DNA from 2 places in the Sporomusa termitida genome. Region 2 is predicted to be linked to the other one. Evidence: riboswitches for the same ligand, from Rfam matches in the RefSeq annotation. Region 2 holds a riboswitch; the other holds the start of a gene.
What was found. A riboswitch is a leader RNA that binds a small molecule or an ion and turns the genes downstream of it on or off. The one in region 2 is predicted to bind cobalamin.

Region 1: another riboswitch for cobalamin. It lies ahead of SPTER_RS13600 (TonB-dependent receptor domain-containing protein); the one in region 2 lies ahead of cobN (cobaltochelatase subunit CobN).

What each region holds. Positions count from the first base shown of each region.
Region 1 is NZ_CP036259.1:2,866,112-2,870,548, reverse strand. It holds gene SPTER_RS13610 (helix-turn-helix domain-containing protein) at 145-411, opposite strand; gene SPTER_RS13605 (hypothetical protein) at 781-978, shown strand; cobalamin riboswitch at 1,080-1,260, shown strand; gene SPTER_RS13600 (TonB-dependent receptor domain-containing protein) at 1,713-4,437, shown strand, end outside.
Region 2 is NZ_CP036259.1:376,305-380,741, reverse strand. It holds partial or broken gene cobN (cobaltochelatase subunit CobN) at 1-1,707, opposite strand, end outside; cobalamin riboswitch at 2,052-2,227, opposite strand; gene SPTER_RS01720 (TonB-dependent receptor plug domain-containing protein) at 2,593-4,437, opposite strand, start outside.

The DNA.
Region 1 (4,437 bases), 2.5 Mb from region 2:
GACCTGCGACGGACCGGGGAGGGGATTGCGATGCAATTTTTTATTGATAACAAGAAGCCTCTCTGGATGCTATGATCACAGGGAGGCTTCTTTTGTTTTGCAAATGTTGGACAAAGCTGGAATAGCTGAAAGTTGCTAAATCACTTAATTATCTGTCCTATGTTTATCAAAGTTCTCTTCATTAATCGGTAAAAAGAAAATGACCGGGTCAAGTTGCAATCCTGCCGCTATCGCAAATAAAATATCCAATGAATAAGTAACATCTGAATTTGATGCTTCGATCTTGGATATATAGCTTTTGCTATAGTTAATCTTTTCGCCTAATGCATCTTGCGACAGCCCGCGCTTTGTACGATAAAAAGCAATTCGCCGGCCGATTTCCCGGTATTTATCTAAAAAGTTATCCTGCACACAAGTTCACCTCATATTTATTATAGATGTAGCAGGATTGAAGAAAGTTTCAAAAATATTGTTATATATTGCAAATATAATGAAACAAAGCTATACTATATAGTGATTGGTAAATGGTGCGGCGTGAATTGATAGAAAAATAAGATTTTTGTTCAGCACTATTTATGAACATATGCGCCTGCACCAACCAAGTAAAATGGAAGTTGCTTGGTGAAAGGAGAGTGAAGGGGAATCAGACTAATGCAATGATACTTAGGGATTAAACCGAGACAAATCGTTACCGAAAAGGAGGGAAAGAAGACTCAAGCCTGCGGTGCAGCAGGTGGAAAAAAGAATAACCAATGTCCGGCAGTATTGGGGTAGATTAGATTGACAAAACAGGAACAGATTAATCAATTAACTCAGAAGCTTTTGGATTGCGGCTATCATGCCGAGCAGATCAAACACATTGTGCGCGAAGCTTTGGAGGACGATACAGGCGATGCACAAGAAGATGTCATTATCGCAGTGCTGGAAACGTATCTGTCGTTTGGCATCAAATGTAAGAGGCAAGGACCCCGCGAGTAATAAGCAATATAGCCTATTGAGCCGGACACGCGGAAATTTCGTTGATGGACAAAGAGTAATATTGGCCTGAAAGAACATATACGATTAACAGAAAGAAACAATACAATAACGTTGGGATAGGTGCCCTTCGGGGCTTAATAGGGAAGTTTGGTGCAAAGCCAACACGGTCCCGCCACTGTAACGGGGAGCAATCTCGCACAATGCCACTGGAGTGAAAGCTTTGGGAAGGCGTGGGGCGCTATGAACCGGAGTCAGGAGAACTGCCTTATCCAGCAATCGCCATTTTACCTGCGAGTGACAGGGAGGAGATTACGAAAAACCAAGACCGGATTCCGGCTGGTTAGCGTAAGCACTCCCAACAAGGGAGTTTTTTTATTCGGTATTATTCGTTGGCTTTTCGGCCCATATTTTAAGGATTTATCAGCGTACAAGCTCTGTCCGCGAATACAACATATTGATTGGCATGTTGCCGAAGGGGGGCCTAACAGCGGTTCTGGATGCCGCCACCGTAGTTTACGGCGGTACGGATATCATGGCCGACGTCATAACCAAAGTAAAACAATAGCTAACAAATAGATAAAGTAAGAAACATCCTTATCTTATGGACAGGCAGCTTGCTGGCGGGGTAACATCCGGTATCCAGGGATGGTTAGGGATGGAAAGAAAAGGAATGATAAAAAATTTTAAATCATATCTATAAAGTCGTTTGGAACCGGACCCGCTCCTGTTGGCAGGTGGTATCCGAACTGGCGAAAAATAACGGCCGGGCGAAATCAGTTCGCGATCGCTGTGGCGCGAAAAGCCGGGTGGCTTGTGTCGCCTGTACACTGGCGCTGGGGGTAATGGCCTTGCCGGCGGTCGCTTGGGCGAACAACACTACGGCTGATTACCAATATATAGATCCGGGAACCGGGAGCAGGGATGCTTTTCTGAGTGGCGGTTATCAGCCGGCGAATGAGGCTACTAGCTATTATCCGCTACAGATTAACAGTTCGCAATTGAATTATACCTATAATGGCACCAATTATAATCTTTTTGGACTGACAGGGGCAAGAAATTTGTTCAGGGCCATAACTCCCCTGGCGGATGCCGGCAACAATCCGCAAAATATGCAGTATAATGCCTTGGCGGTCAAAATAAACGGAAAGTTGTATTGTTGGTCGGTCGTCACGGGGGTAAGCGGATCCAACTGGCTTACAAAAGGTTTCGTAGGTACTGGCGTTACCAATGTAATTAATGCTAATGAGAAGAACCTGTTAGATATTGCTACCCAGCAGCGTTTGGCGGATATTATGGCTCTTCCTGACGGCAGTGACAAAGAACAGCAACTGGCGGATTTTGTAAAGGAATATGCGCCGCAATATGAATACTACCTAGTTAAGCTTACGGACGCCGAATTAGCCAAAATGCAGGGGATGACTATGCCAGATGTGAATACGATTATTGCTACGCTACCTGACTACGAGGTAGTGGGAGAGAGTGCATTAAAACTGGAAGACACCTCCAGCTTGTTTCAATTTACGCAAACTGTTGCCAACCTAACGCCGGGACAGAAAACTTACGCCTATAATGAAGTAAAAGTCGGCGAGTCCAGCGACAATAGCTGGCGGCCGCTGGACCGGGTGCTCTATGGGGCAAGCGGCTCGGTTCTGGATACGGATTATGCTATTAATAAGAACTGGGTTATGGACAGTGACGGCAATCTTATTCCTAACAGCAGCGGCGGCACGATAGACTGGCAAAATGGTCAAAGCTTAGATCCTCTGCCAGCCGATGTAAGAACGGCGATTACGGTAAAAGATGTAAGCACCGTTAGCAATTCTGTTATCGACTTAACTTATGCGAATACCTCAGGCGAGGATCCATTGATCAATCATGTTATTAATTATAATGATTCTGGTGCAATCAGCAACGGTGAGATCGGCCTTATTCAGGGCTATTTTCTGTATGACAATGTAATCGGCAAAATAGTTGATTTCAGCGAATACACCAATGAACCCAATAGATACTCTCTACACAAGATTGCCCGCAGTCTGTTTATTGAAAATGCGACGTTAGCGGCAGGCACCACCTTTCGTTTAGGCAATTACAGCATGGATGCCGCGCTGCAGCATGCGCCGGCTAGCGGGACTGGCAAAATTAGTGATAGAGGGTTTGTGACCCCGAACGATTTCAACTCGGCGATGTATTTTAGCACCGGCAATACCGACAGCGTTTATATTACAACGGCTACGCAGGCCGACGCGCAATATGGCAAAACCAATCTAAACCTGCAGTTGGGCTGGGTGCCGGGCTTAGGATATCTGCCGGCGGGAGAAGCCGTGCTAAGAAGCAACGATAGTGGGCAGGTTAATTTGCCGGTATTAGTAGGCATCTTAAACGGCGCCGAAAACTTTACCGTGACGGCGCAAACATCTGTTGCCGACGGCGTCCTCAGCACCTATGAGATTACGCCGGTGATTGAGCAGACCGATAACTATTTCACCGATCCTGAGGATGCGGCTGCGAAAAAAGGAACCGCCTGGTGGCTGAAGAGCTATAGCTTTGTTGATACCGGCGAAATGTCGACGACCGGTAAAGCCGTCAGCGACAATTCGATTATCAATAATAACCTATGGCGCAGCAGTTACCTGAATATGTTCCGCCGTACCGCTGATTTGCATGGCCGCTATGGCGGCAGCACCGACCTGTACAGTGCGGCAGGGGCTGACGGCGACGGCCGGGAAAACGTCTGGGCCCAGGCTTATCACGGCAAAGTCGACGGCAAGAGCCGTTATGGCGGCAGCTTTGACCAAAGCTATAACGGGGTTCAAGTCGGTTACGACAAGCTTTTAAATAAAGCCTTCTACAACGGCAGAGTTTATACCGGTTTTTATCTCAATAAAATTGACGGCAAGTCGACTACGCAAAGCGGCAGCGGGGAGCAAGACAGCCTCGGCGGCGGATTGTACGGCACCTGGGTTGGCGATAAAGGGCATTATCTTGATGCAGGCGTAACCGCAAGCAAACTGAAAAATGAATTCAGCATGGTTGCCAATCTGGGCGACGGTACGGGTAACAGCGGCATAGTTGACGGTACGTCCCGCACCTGGGGCTACGGAATGGGCCTGCAATACGGTAAGCTCAATGCTTTGGCGGACAACTGGTGGTGGGAACCGGCCGCCTCCTTCTTCCTGGGGCATGTTGACGCAACCACGTATCAACTCAGCAATCATTTGCGGATTAATCAAAGAGGGTATGACAATGCCACCGGCAGGCTGCATCTGCGCTTGGGCAAAGAAATCAACGACAAAGGCACCATCTATGCCGGCGTCAATCTGGCCCATGAATTTGCCGGCGAACAGGATATTCATGCCGTGTATGGCTATCAAAACCGATCTATCGCCGCTGCCGGCGGCAAGGATACCTGGTGGGAATTTAATGTCGGCGGCACGATGAAGATTTCACCGGACGGCAATT
Region 2 (4,437 bases):
ATTATCGGTGTTGTAAATATAGAGGTTAGGGACAGTGCCCAGTGTCAGCTCCGGATAACACGCCTCAGAAAGCCCCAGTGACTTGCCGGGTAAAAATTCCAGATTGCCATGCGTACCCACATGGATTAAGGCATCTGCCCCCCAGCCATCTTCCAGGTACCGGTAGGTTGCCACATATTGATGCGTCGGCGGGCATTCCGGATCATGCAGTATTTTGCACACTTTACCATCACAGCGCGAACCGGCACACCCCCGCTTCGGCTGAACACAAACCACCACGTTGCCATACTGGACACCGGTGATCAGTATCCTGCCATCATAAACCATCGCCGGCGGCACTTCCTCTTTTTCTTCTCCCGGCGGGTTACCCCAGGTCTCAATCATCGCTGAGCGTACGGTCTCCGGGAAGCGGTCAAACCACTGCCGGTATTCTGCTTCACTTAATGATTGCCAGACACCGCCTTTAGCCACAATTTCCGCAATTGGTGTCCATCTGAAATCAGCAATCGCCTTGCGTTCCATAATGCGGTCAATGACTTCTTGGCCTGAGGCCGGCAGGTCTTCAATATAATAACCTTCTTGCTGCATGACAGCCATCAGCCGGGCCACACTGTCCAGTGAATCAAGGTTAGCCGCGCTGCCTACACTCAGTTCCACGCCGTGGCAGGGACTGCTGTGCAGGATAAAGGCAATCTTTTTGTCTGACGGCTTTTTCGCTTTCAGGGCCAGCCACTTTTTTACCCGGCGGCACAGGAAATTAACGCGTTGCGGCAGCGGCAAATACTGCTCCAGTGTCCCGGCAAGGCCTTGTTGATAGGTACGGTTTAAACAGCCGATGATCACGGGTTCAATTACCCCGCTGCATTCCGGCATGGACACCGACATTACCATTGACGGACCGGCAACACCAAACGGATCGGCCCGCCATTCGCTTTCGGTTTTACCATAAGCCAGCAGGCCCTTCACAATGGGCACATCCAGCTGTTTTAGCAGTTCATAGCCGGGAGGGCTGTTCGAGGTTCGCTTGTCTTCTTTGGTAATAACAAACAGGGACTGCAAATCAATCAGCGCATCAATTACCGCTGTACCGTTGTGCAGGTAATACGTGTTGACGACATAGCTATTATCCTCAGCTCCGGTATCCGGGTCCCGCTGATCGGTACTAAACACCGGCAGCGCATTACACCCTTGCTCTGCAAGTTCACTGACAAGAGCATCAATGACCTCGGTGTTCCGGCAGATCCAGGAGTGACGGTAAAACAGCACGCCCACCGTGGGCCGCGTAGGGCGGTAACCGGGACAATTCTCCCGGTAATCGGCGGCGCTCTCATAAATGCGGTCACTGCCGGGATAATAGATCCCCTGCCAGGAGACTATTGCCGGCGGCGGCACTGCCACCGCGGCGCCCAGCACCTCTTTCTCAATATATAGAAGGGCGTTTTTGGTGTTCTCCCGGCCGCCGAAAGTCAGATATCGTTGCACTGTCAGCGCAATTTCCGGCCTGACCGTATTATAAACAGCAAGGCCCGGCTCATAGCCAAAAGCTACTGTTGGTTTTTCCCGCACGATATGGAGAATTTCCTCCGCTATTGTGTCCCATATCCTGTCGGTCGCCGGCGACAATAGCAGTACATCGGCCTGCTGCCGGAGATATTGGCAAAACTCCTGCCTGAAATCCCGCTTCTCCAGATCCCAGGTACCGCACATTTTCAGCTCCAAGCCGGGGATCTCCCCCATAGCCTCCAAAAATGCCGGCATATAGCTTGTTAATACGATAGCCCCGACTTTCATACGCTTCCTCCCCGTCTATCATTTTCCGGACAACCATGTAGGTGATTATCAGCCAGGCAGCTCTCCTGCCAACATTGTTATGAGGTTGCTGAAGGTAGCAACCTCATACAAGAAATTAAACAATGATAATACTGAAAAACCCTTTCCCAAGGCCTGAGAAAGGTTTTTTTAGTATTACCACTATGTCAAATCTGCACTAAAAGGCTGGCAAATAAGCATTGTTAATACCTTAAATTACCGTCCTATCGCCTGTAGGATTTTTAGTAAAGAAAGAACAGGCAGTACCCTGGCTCTGGATCACTGCTCAGCCCCGCCTTCCCCAAGATATCTCCCGGTGATTTTGCCGGACTTGCTCCCCATTACAGTGGCGGGACCGCACCGGCGTTTCACCGATTTCCCTATTAAGCCTTGCGGCACCTATCTTCTCAGCAATATTTAATTAAAATATAGAATTATCCATTATAATTTTACCCTAATTAAAGGGTAAACTATATACCGGTCGTATAGTCAAGCCTTTTTTAAACAGCCATTGCATCTTGCGAACTTTTTTGAAAACATGCCGGCTGATCTCCCAGTTAAATGCTACGCTATCTGGCGGCCATGCAGTCAAGAGTAACAAATTAAATAGCATTATCGATTGTAACGATCAGGTACCGTTACCCGCTCACTGGGCGATTTTTTACATAGCCAATAGGCATGGCCCAATGCCATGCCTAAAGTGTTGTTAATCTGCCAATGGGCTTCCGCTTGCTCCCAATCACCAGCTTTTGAGCGGAGCAATAGCTGCAATTGGTCAATTACTTAAAAAGTGTAATTATAGCTTAGCCCCCAGCTAAAAGGCAGGTCCAGGTTTTCATATTTATTCAGCGAGTTATCACGGTCCAGAATATTATAAAGGTTCAAGGTAACGGTTTGATCCGCCTCCGGCTGATACCGGACGGCGGCGTTCAACTGGATGCGGTCCGGGACAGCACTGACAGCCCCGTTGATTTTATAATAACTTTCTTCCCGGTCGCCTAAATATAATAAATTCAGGTTGGTCAGCCATTTATCCTTATTATGCGTTACGCCGGCAGTGGTCTGGATTCTGCTGTTACATTGCACCCAGGCTCCACTTTCATTGTTCTCAGGGTTAGAATAACTGAAGCCGACATTATATTTCCAGTTGTCATTAATAATTTTTACATATTCCGCTTCCACACCGGTATTGCGGAAATCGCCGGCGTTAGTCATGTAGTCGGTAAGGTCATCATTTTTTTTCCAGACAAATTGATCTTTTATGTCCAGATGGTAAATGGCCAACTTAACAGACTGACTGGCATCAATGATCTTTTTCAGCCCTGTTTCATAGTTCCAGCCCTGCTGAGGTTTTAATCTGTTAAAATCAGCACCCTGTTTGCTAAAATACTGGTTGATCGCCGGCATTTGGAAAGACTTGCCGATATTGGTGTACCAGGAGGTACGGTCATTGATTTTGTACAGGGTCTGGATCTGCGGTAAGAAGACTGATTCTGATTTGGCATGATCATCAATCAACTGCTCCCGCAGGCCCAGAGTTGTACTAAGGCGGGGATTGACTGCAGAGGTGTAGGCCCCATAGACCGCCAGACTGTTGCGCAGGGTATTATTCTTGTTGACCGCAGTACTGCTTGCCAGACCGTTATAGTGCTCCCGCGCCAGGGTTACGCCGGCAACAAATGTATCAAGAGCATCGCGCATATACCAGGTTTTCTGGCTATCCCAGTTTATACCATACATATCATAGCGTTCACTACGCTTCCATGTTTTGTTTGAATAAGTATATTGGTCAGCAAAAGAATGCCTTTTATTAAATGCTAAAACCGATTTAAGATTATTGTCTTTATTATCATAAATCAGATTTATATTATTACGCACATCGTCATACTTATACAATAGAGAGCGGGAACCATTCACATTAAAACGCGGGCGGTTGGACTGCAAGTCGGTATAGGACCAGTTAAAGTCGAGTCTATCATTTAACTGGGTTGTAAAATAAAAGCTGTCCTTGGTGCTTTTGTCCAGGCCAAAGGGCAAAACCGCGGCATTCTTGGCATTAGTTAGCTTGTCTCTTGATGTCCTGTCAACAGCACCGATATATTCGCGTTTTATATAGATGGCGCTGTTGCCGAATTCCGAGCTTGCAGACCAGCTTTTATTATAGTTGCCCCCGGTCACGCCCACTGTATTTTGCTGGCTGCCTCCCGGTTTTTTGGTAATAATATTGACCACACCGGCCAGGGCTTCCGCCCCATACAGCGTAGAGCCCGCCCCTTTAAGGATCTCAATTCGCTCGACTGCGGCCAGCGGAATCCCGGTGGAGCTGTTATAATTTAATAAGTTGGCCGGCGCGCCGTTGACCAAAACCAGGGTCCCCTTATCAAGACCGCGAATAATAGTTCTGCCGGCAGACATGCCATATTCAGTGCCTGCCGGTCCAAAAGACATGTTGTTAAAACCAAGTGTGTGATCCAGGGCATCGGCAATCGTAAGGGCACCGGTGGCTTGCAGTTCTTTGGCAGTAATTACCGTTACCGATGCCGGCGTATTCAGGTCGGTGGCTTCACGCCGCTGCGCCGTAATCACCACTGAGTCCAAAGTAAAGTTTGCTGCTTGTTCGTCTGGTGC